2 regions of the Allobosea sp. RAC05 genome follow, and region 1 is predicted to be linked to the other one. Evidence: predicted binding sites of a transcription regulator. Region 1 holds the regulator's gene; the other holds the start of a gene.
The links. The regulator LexA, encoded in region 1, represses DNA repair genes until DNA is damaged. The targets are predictions, from matches to a motif close to TGTTCNNNNTGTGTTCNG.
Positions count from the first base shown of each region.

Region 2: recA (recombinase RecA) is a predicted target of LexA. The motif match lies at 1,501-1,518, and genes of this name have one in related genera.

Region 1 covers NZ_CP016464.1:2,693,047-2,700,429, forward strand. Annotated here, with positions in the region: gene BSY19_RS16220 (ComEC/Rec2 family competence protein) at 1-1,289, shown strand, start outside; gene lexA (transcriptional repressor LexA) at 1,283-2,023, opposite strand; gene BSY19_RS16230 (molybdopterin molybdotransferase MoeA) at 2,132-3,343, opposite strand; gene moaC (cyclic pyranopterin monophosphate synthase MoaC) at 3,343-3,840, opposite strand; gene trpC (indole-3-glycerol phosphate synthase TrpC) at 3,837-4,649, opposite strand; gene trpD (anthranilate phosphoribosyltransferase) at 4,657-5,670, opposite strand; gene BSY19_RS16250 (anthranilate synthase component II) at 5,726-6,376, opposite strand; gene BSY19_RS16255 (helicase HerA domain-containing protein) at 6,413-7,383, opposite strand, start outside.
Region 2 covers NZ_CP016464.1:3,553,359-3,560,741, forward strand. Annotated here, with positions in the region: gene cckA (cell cycle histidine kinase CckA) at 1-372, shown strand, start outside; gene BSY19_RS20315 (DmpA family aminopeptidase) at 377-1,405, opposite strand; gene recA (recombinase RecA) at 1,604-2,689, shown strand; gene alaS (alanine--tRNA ligase) at 3,000-5,642, shown strand; gene BSY19_RS20330 (cyclic nucleotide-gated ion channel) at 5,645-6,814, shown strand; gene BSY19_RS20335 (hypothetical protein) at 6,811-7,383, shown strand, end outside.

The DNA of each region.
Region 1 (7,383 bases):
CGCAGACGCTGGCGCTGCGCCTGCCGGTCAAGAAGATCGCTGCCCTCGCGGCGATGGCGGGCTCTGTCGCCTACTGCGTATTCTCGGGCGCCGAGGTCGCGACCGTGCGCTCGCTGATCATGACGCTGGTGATGCTGGGCGCGATCCTCGTCGACCGCCCGGCGCTGAGCATGCGCAATCTCGCGCTGGCGGCGATGATCGTTCTGCTGCGCGAACCCGAGGCGCTGCTGGGGCCGAGCTTCCAGATGTCCTTCGGCGCGGTGGCGGCGCTGATCGCCTTCGCCGAGCGCTGGGAGAACCGCGGCCGGTCGCAGCCACCCCCGGCGCTGCCCTGGCCACTGCGCCCGCTTTGGATCGCGGCCTGTGGCATCGTCGTGACCACGCTGCTGGCGACCGCCGCGACCGCCCCGTTCGGCGCCTTCCACTTCCAGACCTTCAACCCGTTCGGGCTGCTCGGCAACGCGCTGGCGCTGCCCTTCGTCTCGCTCTGCGTGATGCCGGCCGCGGTCTTCGGCGTGCTGGCCTACCCCTTCGGGCTGGATGCGCCGGCCTGGTGGCTGATGGGGCAGGCCTCGCAGGTGGTGCTGAAACTGGCGCACTGGGTCGCAACCATCGATCACTCCACCCTGGTGATCCCGGCCTTCGGCACGGCGGCGCTGCTCTGCTTCGTGCTGTCGCTGCTCTGGGCGACGCTGTGGAGCACGAAGCTGCGCCTGCTGGCCGTGCTGCCGCTCGCGGCCGGCGTCGCAGTGGCGGCCAAGCCCGAGCGTCCCGCGATCCTGGTCGAGCGCGATGGGGCCGGGCTGGCCGTGCGCGGGCCCGACGACCGCCTCGTCATCGCCGGTAGGCCCAGCCGCTTCGTGCTGGAGCAATGGCTGAGCGCCGATGGCGATGGCCGCAAGGCGGACGACCCGTCGCTGCGCCAGGGTGCCTCCTGCGATCCCGCAGGTTGTGTCCTGACCACGAGGGAGGGGCGTTCCATCGCCTATGCGCAGGAGCGGCTGGCCATCATCGAGGATTGCCGGCGCGCGGATGTGGTGGTGACGCCGATTCCCTGGACGGCCCCCTGCGCGGCGCTGCTGATCGACCGGACCGCGCTGCAACGCGACGGGGCGACCGCACTCGTGCATGGCCTTACGGGCTGGCGCCGCCATGCCGCCGAGCAGGCCGGACGCTCACGACCCTGGAGTCGTCAGCCGCCGATCCAGCCCGCGGCCAGAACAGCCCCTGCGACAGCCCCCGCGCCATCCGTCGCCGAGAGCGCTCCCGACACCGAGCGCCTTCAGTAGCGCCGCATCAGATTGACCAGTCGGCCCTGGATCTTGACCCGGTCGGGGCCGAGCACCCGCGTCTCATAGGCGGGATTGGCCGCTTCCAGCGCGATCGAGGAGCCGCGCTTGCGCAGCCGCTTCAGCGTCGCCTCTTCGTCGTCAATCAGCGCGACGATGATGTCGCCGGTGTTGGCCGTGTCCTGGCGGCGGATCACCACCGTGTCGCCGTCGAGAATGCCGGCCTCGACCATCGAGTCGCCGCGGACCTCGAGTGCGAAATGCTCGCCGGAACCGAGCATGTCGGCGGGCAGGGCGACGCTGTGGCTGCGGCTCTGGATCGCCGAGATCGGCGTGCCCGCCGCGATGCGGCCCATGACGGGGATCGCGATCGTGTTGCGGGCATCCTCCGGCGCGGCTTCCACCGGGCGCGCCCGGCCGGGCAGCCCGTCCTTGGCCGGCGGCGCATCCTTGCCGAGCCCACCCTGGACGACCGACGGGTTGAAGCGGCGCGCGCCGGGCTGCAGACCGCCGCCGGCACCGTCGGGCAGCTTGATCACCTCGAGCGCCCGCGCCCGGTTCGGCAGGCGGCGGATAAAGCCGCGCTCCTCGAGCGCCATGATCAGCCGGTGAATGCCGGATTTGGACTTGAGGTCGAGCGCGTCCTTCATCTCGTCGAAGGAGGGGGGGACGCCGCTTTCGCGCAGGCGCTCCTGGATGAAACGAAGCAGTTCGAACTGTTTGCGTGTCAGCATGATCCCCGCCGGCGCTCTGGAATCTGCCGGTTGTCGCAGATTCGAAACAAATCACGAACACCATACCCGTTCGCGTTGTGTTCCGCAAGCGGATGCGCCGGTCTGAGCCTAGCGCAACCGGATGAAGCGGCAGGGATCGCCCTTGCGGGCGGCCGGCGCGAAGACAGGGCGGATCGTCAGCGCCTGGGCCTGGGCGAGCAGACCGAGCATGGAGGAATCCTGCCGCTCGAACGGCGTCGCCTCCCAGCCGGCCTCGGTCAGGACGAGGCTGGAGCGCAGATAGTCCTCGCGCTCATCGTTCGCGGGCATGTCGCGCCCGAGCAGGCCGGGCTCGCTGCGGTCGCGCTCAGGCGAGGGCACCCCGAGCAGGGCCTCGATGACCGGGACGACGAAGAGATGGCCGCAGACGATCGAGGAGACGGGGTTACCCGGCAGGCCGATCGCGACCATCGGGCCGAGCCGGCCGGTCATCATCGGCTTGCCCGGCCGCATCGCGATCTTCCAGAAGCCGAGATCCATTCCGGCGCGCTTCAGCGCCTCCTGGACGAGGTCATGCGCGCCGACCGAGGCGCCGCCCAGCGTCACCAGCACATCGGCGCCGGCCTCCCGCGCCTGCCCGATCCGCGCGGCGAGGTCCGCATGGTCGTCGCGCGCGATGCCGAGGTCGAGCACGCTGCCGCCCGCCTGCTCGACCAGCGCGGCAAGCGCAAACGAGTTGGACGCAACGATCTGGTCCGGTCCGACCGGCTCGCCCGGCAGCACGAGTTCGTCGCCGGTGGCGAGGATCGCGACCAGCGGCTTGCGGCGCACCGGCAGGGCCGGGTGAGCGGCGGCGGCGGCGAGCCCGAGCGCGGCGCTGTCGAGGCGGGTTCCGGTGGCGAGCAGGCTGTCATTGAGGCTGAAGTCGAGCCCGGCCTTGCGGATGAACTTGCCCTTGGGCGCGCCCTCGCGGACGGTGATCGCGGCCGAGCCGACGCCGTCGGCGTTCTCCTGGATCAGGATGGTGTCGGCGCCCTCGGGGATCGGGGCGCCAGTGAAGATTCGGACCGCTTCGCCGGTAGATAATGTGCCGGCAAATGAACGCCCTGCGGCCGACTCGCCGATGACCCGCAATTCGGTGCCGGGCACGAGGTCATCCGCCCGCACCGCATAGCCGTCCATGGCCGAGTTGGCGAAGGGCGGCTGCGTCCGCAGCGCGGCAATGTCGGCTCCGAGCACGCGCCAGGCGCACCGCGCCAGCGGCAACGTCTCCACGGGCGTCGGACCCGGAACGCTGTCGAGCAGGGCGCGCAGCGCGACGGGGACCGGCGTCAGGGCCATCAGCCTTGTGCCCCAGGGGAGGCGTCGGCCTCGAACACGCCCGACTTGCCGCCGGATTTATGGGTCAGCCGGATGCCCTCGATCCGCATGCCCCGGTCGGCCGCCTTGACCATGTCGTAGACCGTCAGGCAGGCGACGCTGACGGCGGTGAGCGCCTCCATCTCGACGCCGGTCTGGCCCTTGACCTTGACCTCGGCGCGCACCCGGATGCCGGGCAGGGCCTCGTCAATCTCCAGATCGACCGCGATCTTGGTGATCAGCAGCGGGTGGCAGAGCGGGATCAGTTCGTGGCTGCGCTTGGCGGCCATGATGCCGGCAAGGCGCGCCGTCCCGAGCACGTCGCCCTTCTTGGCGTCGCCGGCGCGCACGATCGCCAGCGTCTGCGGCTGCATCACGACGCAGCCCTCGGCGATGGCCACGCGCGAGGTCTCGGCCTTGTCGCCGACATCGACCATATGCGCCTGGCCCCGGGCGTCGAGATGGCTGAGCGCGCTCACGCGGCGGTCTCCTGGGCGTGGCCCGTGAGGAGTTCGCGCGTCGCGGCCGTCACATCGGCCTGCCGCATCAGGCTCTCGCCGACGAGGAAGGTGCCAACTCCGGCGCGCTTCAGCCGGCCGATGTCGTCATGGCTGAAGATGCCGCTCTCGCTGATGACGATGCGGTCGGCCGGCACGCGCGGCGCCAGTCGTTCGGTCACCGCGAGATCGACTGTGAAATCGCGCAGGTCGCGGTTGTTGATGCCGAGCAGGCGGCTCTTCAGCGCCAGCGCCCGGTCGAGTTCGGCGTCGTCATGGACCTCGATCAGCACATCCATGCCGAGATCGAAGGCCGTAGTCTCCAACGCGCGGGCCGTGGCGTCGTCGACGCCGGCCATGATGATCAGGATGCAGTCCGCACCCCAGGCCCGCGCCTCGTAGACCTGATAAGGGTCGTAGAGGAAATCCTTGCGCAGCACGGGCAGGCCCGAGGCCGCGCGTGCCTGCAGCAGGAACTCCGGGCGGCCCTGGAAGGAGGGGCCATCGGTCAGGACGGAGAGGCAGGCCGCCCCGCCGGCGGCATAGGCGCGCGCCAACGCGGGCGGGTCGAAATCGGCGCGGATCAGCCCCTTGGAGGGCGAGGCCTTCTTGATCTCGGCGATCAGCGCCGGGCGCCCGGCGTCATGCTTACCGGCCAGCGCATCGGCGAATCCGCGCGTCGGCCCGGCGTCGCGCGCCAGCATTTCGATCCGGTCCTGCGGGATCGCCTGCTTGGCGGCCGCGATCTCCTGGCGCTTATAGGCCTCGATCTTCGCGAGAATGTCGCTCATCGCCGCCTCACGCGTTCGAACTGGCGACGAGGGCAGCGAGCGTCGCCTTCGCCTTGCCGCTGTCGAGCGCCGCATTCGCCTGCGCGAAGCCGTCGCGCAGATCGCCCGCGCGTCCGGCGACGAGCAGCCCCGCGGCGGCGTTGAAGGCGGCGATGTCGCGGAAGGCGGTCTTCTGCCCGTCGAGCACCGCACGCAGCGCCTCGGCGTTCTGCGCCGGCTCGCCACCGCGCAGATCCTCCGGCCTGGCGCGGGCCAGGCCGACATCCTCGGGCGAGATCTGGAAGCTCTCGATCGTGCCGTTGTTCAGCGAGACCACGCGCGTCGGGCCCGTCGTGGTGATCTCGTCGAGCCCGTCGGACCCATGGACCGCCCAGACCCGCGTCGAGCCGAGGCTCGCCAGCACCTTCACCATCGGCTCCAGCCAGGTTTCCGAGAAGGCGCCGATCAGCTGCTTCTTGACGCCGGCCGGGTTCGAGAGCGGGCCGAGCAGGTTGAAGATCGTGCGCGTGCCGAGTTCGACGCGCACCGGCGCGACATGGCGCATCGAGGCGTGATGCGTCGGCGCGAACATGAAGCCGACGCCGGCCTGTGCGATGCAGCGTGCCGTCGCCGCCGGGTCGAGGCCGACCTTGACGCCGAGCGCCATCAGCACGTCGGCCGTGCCGGTCTTGGAGGAGGCCGCGCGGTTGCCATGCTTGGCGACCGGCACGCCGCAGGCCGCCGTGATGATCGAGGCCAGCGTCGAGACATTGTAGGAGCCCGAGGAATCCCCGCCCGTGCCGACGATGTCGATGGCGTCGGCCGGCGCGTCGACCGTCAGCATCTTGCCGCGCATCGCGCCGACGGCGCCGGTGATCTCCTCGGTGGTCTCGCCTCGCACCCGCAGTGCCATCAGGAAGGCGGCCGCCTGCGCATTGGTGACGCCGCCGGAGAGGATGGTGTCGAAGGCATCGCGCGCCTCGTCCCGCGACAGCGAGGCGCCGGTCGCGACCTTGGCGATGAAGGGCTTGAAATCGTCCATGGCTACTCTGCGGAAAAACGGGCGATCGGGAAAGGCGGCTGGTGCGGGCCGGCGCTCAGTCGGCCTCGACCAGCGCGGCGGGGGCGTGCTCGCGCTGCCATCGCTCCGCGAGGTCGAGGAAATTGCGCAGGATCGTGGCGCCGTGCTCGGAGGCGATGCTTTCGGGGTGGAACTGCACGCCATGGACCGGCAGGCTGCGATGCGACAGCGCCATGACCAGCCCATCCTGCGTCTCCGCCTCGATCGTCAGATCGGCCGGGCAGGTCTCGCGGGCGACGACCAGCGAATGATAACGTGTCGCCTGCAGCGGGCCGTTGATGCCGCGGAACAGGCCCCGCGCCCGGTGCTGCACGGCCGAGATCTTGCCGTGCATCGGCAGAGGGGCCCTGACCACGTCGCCGCCGAAGACCTGCCCGATCGTCTGCAGCCCGAGGCAGACGCCGAAGATCGGCTTGCGCGCGGCGCCCTCGCGGACGAGATCGAGGCAGATGCCCGCCTCATTGGGCGTGCAGGGGCCGGGCGAGAGCACGATCGCGTCATGGTTGCCGGCGAGCGCCTCATCGACGGTGAGCGCATCGTTGCGGCGCACCTCGACCTCGGCTCCCAGCCCGCCGATCAGGTGGACCAGGTTCCAGGTGAAGCTGTCGTAATTGTCGATCAGCAGGATGCGCATCGGTTCGAGCCACGGATTTCGGGCTCCGGTCATGCACGCTCCGGGGCGGGCTGGTCAAGGTTGCGACCCTCAGACGCGCGCTCCTCGCGGCATTCCGGCGGTGCGGACCGAGCCCTGGCCGGGCGCCGTCTCGATGCCGAGCGTCGGCAGGGCGAGCGTCCGCTGCCCGCGGAAATCGACATGGCAGACGATGAGCCCGCGCTCCTCGATATAGGCGATCAGCCGGCGTGCGCGGCTCGGCGAATGCGTGCCGTAGACCTGCGCCAGCTCGGCGTCGCTGGGGCAGGGCGCGCCCTCCATCGCGGCGCGCGCGATGAACAGGAACAGCCCGTGCAGATCGTCCGGCAGGGAGAGGGACGCCTCCACCGCCGCCTGCCAGGCCGTCGAGCCGGTGATCTCCTCGCCGGCTCCCGCCTTGGCGACGGCGAGCCGCCTGCGGAACTCGTCGAGGCTGAGCTGGGTGCGGCCGAGGCGGCGCATCCGGCAGCGCACGGTGAAATCCTGGTAGAGGACGGCGACCTGGCGCGAGCGCGCCTCGGGATCGGCCATCAGCTCGCGCAGGATTTCGGCCATGATCGCCTCGCGCTCGGCCGGCTCGATCTCGACCTCAGGCTCCGGATCGGGGGCGGGCGTCGGGCGGTAGCTCTCGATCTGGCGCAGCGTGTCGTGGACGGCCGGGCGTGGGCGCGGGGTCGGACGCGGCAGGCGGCTCATTGGGGCGGGCTCGTCGGCGCCGGCGGTGAAGATCAGCTTGCCGGCCTCCTCGGGCGCCTGCTCGGGCAGCGGCATCAGCCCCGGCGCGCCGCCGCGGTCGACCGAGGTGACGGAGCCGATCCGCAGCGGCAGCGGCCGCTTCGACAAAGCAGGGCCGAGCGCGACGAACTGGCCGCGCTCAAGATCGCGGAACATCTCGGCCTGGCGGCGGTCCATGCCGAGCAGATCGGCGGCACGCGCCATGTCGATGTCGAGGAAGGTGCGCCCCATCAGGAAGTTCGACGCCTCCGCCGCGACGTTCTTGGCAAGCTTGGCGAGGCGCTGCG
Region 2 (7,383 bases), 860 kb from region 1:
CACACCGGCGCCGGCGTCATCCTGCTGGTCGAGGACGAGGACGCGGTCCGCGCGCTCAACGCCCGCATGCTGGTCTCGCGCGGCTACACCGTCCACGAGGCGGCCTCGGGCGTCGAGGCGCTCGACATCTTCCTCGCCCATGACGGCCAGATCGACCTCGTCGTCTCCGACGTGGTGATGCCGGAGATGGACGGCCCGACGCTGCTCGGCGAGCTGCGCCAGCGCAACCCCGCCACCAAGGTCGTCTTCGTCTCCGGCTATGCCGAGGAAGCCTTCCGCAAGAACCTGCCCGAGGGCGAGGATTTCCAGTTCCTGCCGAAGCCCTTCACGATGAAGCAGCTGGTCGAGACGGTGAAGGCGGCGATGGGGTGAGCGCTCAGCCGAGCGCATCCGCCAGCGAGGGCCGGCTGTTGCCGTCGCGCCCGGTCACGGCCGGCGCCGCCAGCATCGAGTTCAGCACCGCCTCCTGCGTCGCTTCAGTGGCGGCGCGGAACGGCCAGTCGATCCGGCTTTCGTTGAGCACCGCCATCGGCAGGATGTCCGCCGCCTCGTGATGGGCGATGCGGCCCGCCGTGCTGAACGCCACCGCGATGTCGCCGCTGCCATGGCCCCAGAAGGCGCCCAGCCGCGCCAGACCCGCGCCGCAGCGCCGCGCCACCCGGGTCAGTTGCCGTGACTCGAGCGGCAGATCGGTCGCGAGCACGATGATGACCGAGCCGCGCTCGGGCGTGAAAGGCGTCGGCACCGGCGGCACGGGCCGGCGCCCATCGGGCAGGACGAGATCGCCGGCCGCGCCGAAATTGGCCAGCACGAGGACGCCCAGCGTGAAGTCCCGGCCGTCCAGCCGCATCAGCCGCGACGCCGTGCCGATGCCGCCCTTGAAGCCGAAGGCGCTCATCCCCGAGCCGGCGCCGACCGCCCCTTCGGCCACAGGCCCGCCCACGGCCGCGTCGAGCGCGGCCTGGGCATCGGCCTCGGTCAGGGCCCGCGCGCGGATATCCGACAGGAACCCGTCATTGCACTCCAGCACGAGCGGATTGACCGTTCCGGTCTCGCGTCCGATCTCGGGATTGCCAGCCAGCGCCCGGCTGACCAGCGCGTCGAACCCGACACCCACCGAAAAGGTGTTGCCCAGCAGGATCGGCGTCTCGATCTGGCCGAGCTCGGCGAGTTGCACCAGCCCGGCGCTCTTGCCGAAGCCGTTGAGGACGTCGCAGCCGGCCCGCAGCTTCCCACGGAAAAGATCGCCCTCATGCGGCAGCACCGCCGTGAAGCCCGTGCGAACGTTCCCCTCGCGCAGGCTGCGATGGCCGACGCGCAAGCCGGCGACGTCGGTGATCGCATTCAGCGGCCCCGGCGGCAGCGTGCCGCAGATCAACCCATAATCGCGTGCGCGCCTGCTCATGCCGACATTCCTCCGCCCTCGGAACCGCGGCCATCCGCGCCCCGCCGTCGCCAGCCATACCCCCTCCTGCCACCTCCTGTCAGGAGCCCTGAAAAGAGAACAGAAAAAGAACTTGCGAACCAGAACAAACCATGACCATCCTACGCCATTGGCGCGGATTGAGATGTCCCCGCGCCCCTGCCATAAGGAGCGCGAGTCGTGAGTCAGGCGAATCTGAAACTGGTGGAAGGGTCCTCGATGGACAAGGCCAAGGCGCTGGATGCGGCGCTCTCGCAGATCGAGCGCGCCTTCGGCAAGGGCTCGATCATGCGCCTGGGCAAGAACCAGCAGGCGATCGAGATCGAGACGATTTCGACCGGTTCGCTCGGCCTCGACATCGCGCTCGGCGTCGGCGGCCTGCCGCGCGGCCGCGTCATCGAGATCTACGGCCCTGAATCCTCCGGCAAGACCACGCTGGCCCTGCACACCATCGCCGAGGCCCAGAAGAAGGGCGGCGTCTGCGCCTTCGTCGACGCCGAGCACGCGCTCGATCCGGTCTATGCCCGCAAGCTCGGCGTCAATCTCGACGACCTGCTGATCTCCCAGCCCGACACCGGCGAGCAGGCGCTCGAGATCACCGACACGCTCGTCCGCTCCGGCGCGATCGATGTGCTGGTGGTCGACTCGGTCGCCGCGCTGACCCCGCGCGCCGAGATCGAGGGCGAGATGGGCGACGTCCAGCCCGGCCTGCAGGCCCGCCTGATGAGCCAGGCGCTGCGCAAGCTGACGGCGTCGATCTCGCGCTCGAACTGCATGGTCATCTTCATCAACCAGATCCGCATGAAGATCGGCGTGATGTACGGCTCCCCGGAGACGACCACCGGCGGCAACGCGCTGAAGTTCTATGCCTCCGTGCGCCTCGACATCCGCCGCGTCTCGACGCTGAAGGAGCGTGACGAGGCCACCGGCAACCAGGTCCGCGTCAAGGTCGTCAAGAACAAGGTCGCGCCGCCCTTCAAGCAGGTCGAGTTCGACATCATGTTCGGCGAGGGCATCTCCAAGGTCGGCGAGCTCGTCGATCTCGGCGTCAAGGCCGGCATGGTCGAGAAGTCCGGCGCCTGGTTCTCCTTCGACAGCCAGCGCCTCGGCCAGGGCCGCGAGAACGCCAAGACCTTCCTCAAGGCCAATCCCGAGATCGCCGCCAAGATCGAGGCCACGATCCGCCAGAACTCCGGCCTCGTCGCCGAGCGCATCCTCGACCAGGCGACCCCGACGGCGGATGATCTCGACGAGGGCGAGGCCTGAGCGTCCTCACCGAGCCCTCATCCTGAGGAGCCGCGGCACGCGGCGTTTCGAAGGATGCTCCAGGAGGCTCGGGCGACAGCTGAACCATCCTTCGAGACGCAGCCTATGGCTGCTCCTTAGGATGAAGGCTCACATGAAGCCCGCTGCTTTTGACGCAAACGATCGGGCGGCCCTCGGGTCGCCCGTTGTCGTTTGGGCTCAACGCCTTGCGCTCTTCACTCTCTCGACAGCGGCAAGCGGCCTCACTAGAACGCTTGAAACCGCCGGCCCGGCCCGGCCGGCAGCCCGATAGCCAAGAGTTCGAAAAGCGATGAGCGGCGTCAACGAAATCCGGTCCACCTTCCTCGACTATTTCAAGGGCCAGGGCCATGAGGTGGTGGCGTCGAGCCCGCTCGTGCCGCGCAACGACCCGACGCTGATGTTCGCCAATTCGGGCATGGTGCAGTTCAAGAACGTCTTCACAGGCCAGGAGAAGCGGCCTTACGTCCGTGCCACCACCGCGCAGAAATGCGTCCGCGCCGGCGGCAAGCACAACGACCTCGACAATGTCGGCTACACCGCCCGCCACCACACCTTCTTCGAGATGCTGGGGAACTTCTCCTTCGGCGACTATTTCAAGGAACAGGCGATCGAGCACGCCTGGACCCTGGTCACCCGCGAATATGGCCTGCCCAAGGAGAAGCTGACGGTCACCGTCTATTCCGAGGACGACGAGGCGCATGGCCTCTGGAAGAAGATCGCCGGCCTCACCGACTCGAAGATCATCCGCATCCCGACCTCGGACAATTTCTGGCGCATGGGGGATACGGGCCCCTGCGGCCCCTGCTCCGAGATCTTCTACGACCATGGCGACCACATCCCCGGCGGCCCGCCCGGCTCGCCCGACGAGGATGGCGACCGCTTCATCGAGATCTGGAACCTCGTCTTCATGCAGTATGAGGAGGCGGCGGGCGGCATTCGCACGAACCTGCCGCGGCCCTCGATCGACACCGGCATGGGCCTCGAGCGCATCGCCGCCGTGCTCCAGGGCACGCATGACAATTATGCGATCGACCTGTTCGCGGCACTGATCTCCGCCATCGCCGACCTCACCAACGTCCCCTCGGACGGGCCGATGAAGGCGAGCCACCGCGTCATCGCCGACCATCTGCGCTGCTCGGCCTTCCTGATCGCCGATGGCGTGCTGCCGTCCAACGAGGGCCGCGGCTATGTGCTGCGCCGGATCATGCGCCGCGGCATGCGCCATGCGCAGCTGCTCGGCGCCAGGGATCCGCTGCTGCACAAGCTCGTCCCGGTGCTGACCCGCGAGATGGGCCGCGCCTATCCTGAGCTGATGCGCGCCGAGGCGCTGATCACCGAGACGCTGCAGCTCGAGGAAACCCGCTTCCGCACCACGCTGGCACGCGGCCTGACCCTGCTCGACGACGCCGCCAAGGACCTGACCGCCGGCCAGAGCCTGAAGGGCGACGTCGCCTTCACGCTCTATGACACCTATGGCTTCCCGCTCGACCTGACGCAGGATGCGCTGCGCGCCCGCGGCGTCACCGTCGACACGGATGGCTTCGATGCCGCCATGCAGCAGCAGAAGGCCAAGGCGCGCGCCGCCTGGGCCGGCACCGGCGAAGCCGCGACCGAGAAGCTCTGGTTCCCGCTGCGCGACAAGCTCGGCGCCACCGAATTCCTCGGCTACGACACCGAGACCGCCGAGGGCGTCGTCACCGCGCTGATCCGGGACAATGCCGAGGTCGAGAGCCTGAATGCCGGCGAGAGCGGGCTGATGATCGTCAACCAGACCCCGTTCTACGGCGAATCCGGCGGTCAGGTCGGCGATGCCGGCACGGTCCGCGGCGCCGGCTTCCTCGCCACCGTCGGCGATGTCCAGAAGAAGCTCGGCGATGTCTTCGCCCATGCCGTCACCGTCAAGGATGGCGTGCTCAAGCGCGGCGCCGCCGTCGAGCTGACGGTCGACCATGCCCGCCGCACCGCGATCCGCGCCAACCACTCCGCCACCCATCTGCTGCACGAGGCGCTGCGGCTCGTGCTCGGCGATCATGTCGCGCAGAAGGGCTCGCTGGTCTCGCCCGATCGGCTGCGCTTCGATTTCTCGCATCCCAAGCCGATTTCGGACGAGGAGCTGCGCGAGGTCGAGGAGATCGCCAACGCCATCGTGCTGAAGAACGAGCCCGTCTCGACCCGGCTGATGAGCGTCGACGAGGCGATCGCCTCGGGCGCCCGCGCGCTGTTCGGCGAGAAATACGGCGACGAGGTCCGCGTCGTCGCGATGGGAACCAACGCCACCGGCCGCGCCTATTCGGTCGAGCTCTGCGGCGGCACCCACGCCAGCCGCACCGGCGATATCGGCCTCGTCAGCATCGTCGGCGAGAGCGCGGTCGCAGCCGGCGTCCGCCGCCTCGAGGCGATGACCGGCAACGGCGCGCGTCTGCGGCTCAACACCGAGTCCCGCCTGCTCGATGGGCTCGCCAGCCTGCTCAAGGTGCCCGCCCACGAGGCCGGCCCGCGTCTGGCCGCGCTGATCGAGGAGCGCCGCAAGCTCGACCGCGAGCTCTCCGACGCCCGCAAGAAGCTCGCCATGGGCGGCGGCGGCGAGGCGCAGGACCCGGTCCAGGAGATCGCCGGCACCAAGCTCCTGGCGCGCGCCATCAGCGGCGTCGAGATGAAGGATCTGAAGAGCCTCGCCGACGAGGCCAAGACCCGCATCGGCTCGGGCGTCGTCGCCATCGTAGGCGTCGCCGAGGACGGCAAGGCCGGCGTCGTCGTCGGCGTCACGCCGGACCTGACCGAGCGCTTCGACGCGGTCGCGCTGGTGCGCGCGGCCTCCGAGGCGCTCGGCGGCAAGGGCGGCGGCGGACGCCGCGACATGGCCCAGGCCGGCGGGCCCGACGGCGACAAGGCGCAAGCCGCGCTCGAGGCCGTCGCCGCGGCGATGGGCTGACGATGGGCACGGGCGCCGCATCCGTCCTGGCGGGATGGCGGCGCCGGTTTCATCTCTGGATCGATCACGGCGCCGGCAACGACGCCGTCGCGGCGTGGATCCACAGGGGCCTCGTCCTGCTGATCTGCGCCAATGTCGTCGCGATCGTGCTCGAATCCATCCCCGATCTGGCGCTGCGATACGGACCGAGCTTCAAGGTGTTCGAGGCGGTGTCGCTGGTCGTCTTCACGCTGGAATATGGCGTGCGGCTCTGGTCGGCGCCCGAACATGCGCGCTATCGCGGGCTGACGCCGGCGCGCGCGCGGCTGGCCTATGCGACCTCGCTGCCGGCGGTGATCGACCTGCTCGCGACGCTGCCGCTCGCCTTCGCCATGCTGGGCCTGAGCGATTTGCGGGCGCTCCTGCTGCTGCGGCTGCTGCGCTTCTTCAAGCTCGGGCGCTATTCGCCGGGCATGGCCTCGCTCGCGGCCGCACTCCACGCCGAGCGCAAGGCGCTCTTCGCCTGCTTCGTCGTGCTGATGGGCGTGATGCTGATGGCGGCGAGCCTGATGCATCTCGTCGAGCACGAGGCCCAGCCCGACAAGCTCGGCACCATTCCCGATGCGATGTGGTGGGCGATCATCACCCTGACCACGGTGGGTTATGGCGATGTCTTCCCGATCACCGCCGCCGGCAAGGCGGTCGCGGCCGTCACGGCTGTGCTCGGCCTCGTCATGCTGGCCCTGCCGGTGGGCATCGTCGCCACCGCCTTCGCGCAGGAGATCCACCGCCGCGAATTCGTGGTGACCTGGAGCATGATCGCGAGCGTGCCCTTGTTCGGCCAGCTCGATGCGGTCGAGATCGCCGAGGTGATGCAGTTCCTGCGCGCGCGCACGGTCAAGGCCGGCGCCGTCGTCGCCCATGCGGGAGATCCCCTGCAGGCGCTCTATTTCGTCGCCAGCGGCGAGGTCGAGATCGCGGTGGCCAGCGGCAAGGCCCGGCTGGACGAAGGCCATTTCTTCGGGGCGCTGACGCTCGACGACGTCGCCATCGTCAGCCATTCGCCCTGCGTGACCGCCGCCACCGCCACCGAGCCGACGAAACTGCTGGTGCTCGACCAGATCGATTTCCGGGCGCTGACGGCACGCAGCCCGAAGCTCGCCGCCCATATCCGGGCGAAGGCGCACCGGTGAGACGGTTCGCAGCGGCAAGGTTCGAAGCGAGAAGGCTCGCGGCGGCGCTGGCAGGGGCGCTGGCGCTCGCCTGCGCCCCCCTGCCCGCGCAGCCGCAGCCGCGAAAGCCTGCGCCGACGGCAACGGCGCCCTCGCTCTCGGCCTCGCAGCGGGTGATGGCCGGGTCCCCGCTGGCCGTCCTCGTCGGCCGGGTGCCCGACGGCGCGAGGCTCGCCATCGCCCGCCCGACCGACCCGCCCGCGACCGCCATCGTCGTGGTGGCGCTCGGCGCCCGCCCCTCGGCCAGCCTGCCCACGCCGGGCGAGGCCGGCGCCTATGAGCTGCGCCTGACGCGCGACCAGAACGGCGCGCCCGTCATCCTGCTGCGCCAGTCGCTCGTCACCACGCCGCCGGAGGCGACCCTGGCCGCACCGGCCCGCATCGGCCGCGGCCAGGCCCTGCCGGTGCGCGGCATCGGCCCCAATGGCGAGCGCGACCGCGTCGTGCTGGTCCCGGCCGGCGCCGCCCCCGAGGCGCAAGGCCCGTCCTTCTTCCCGCAGGAGAACGTCGAGGCGACGCTGGACGGCCCC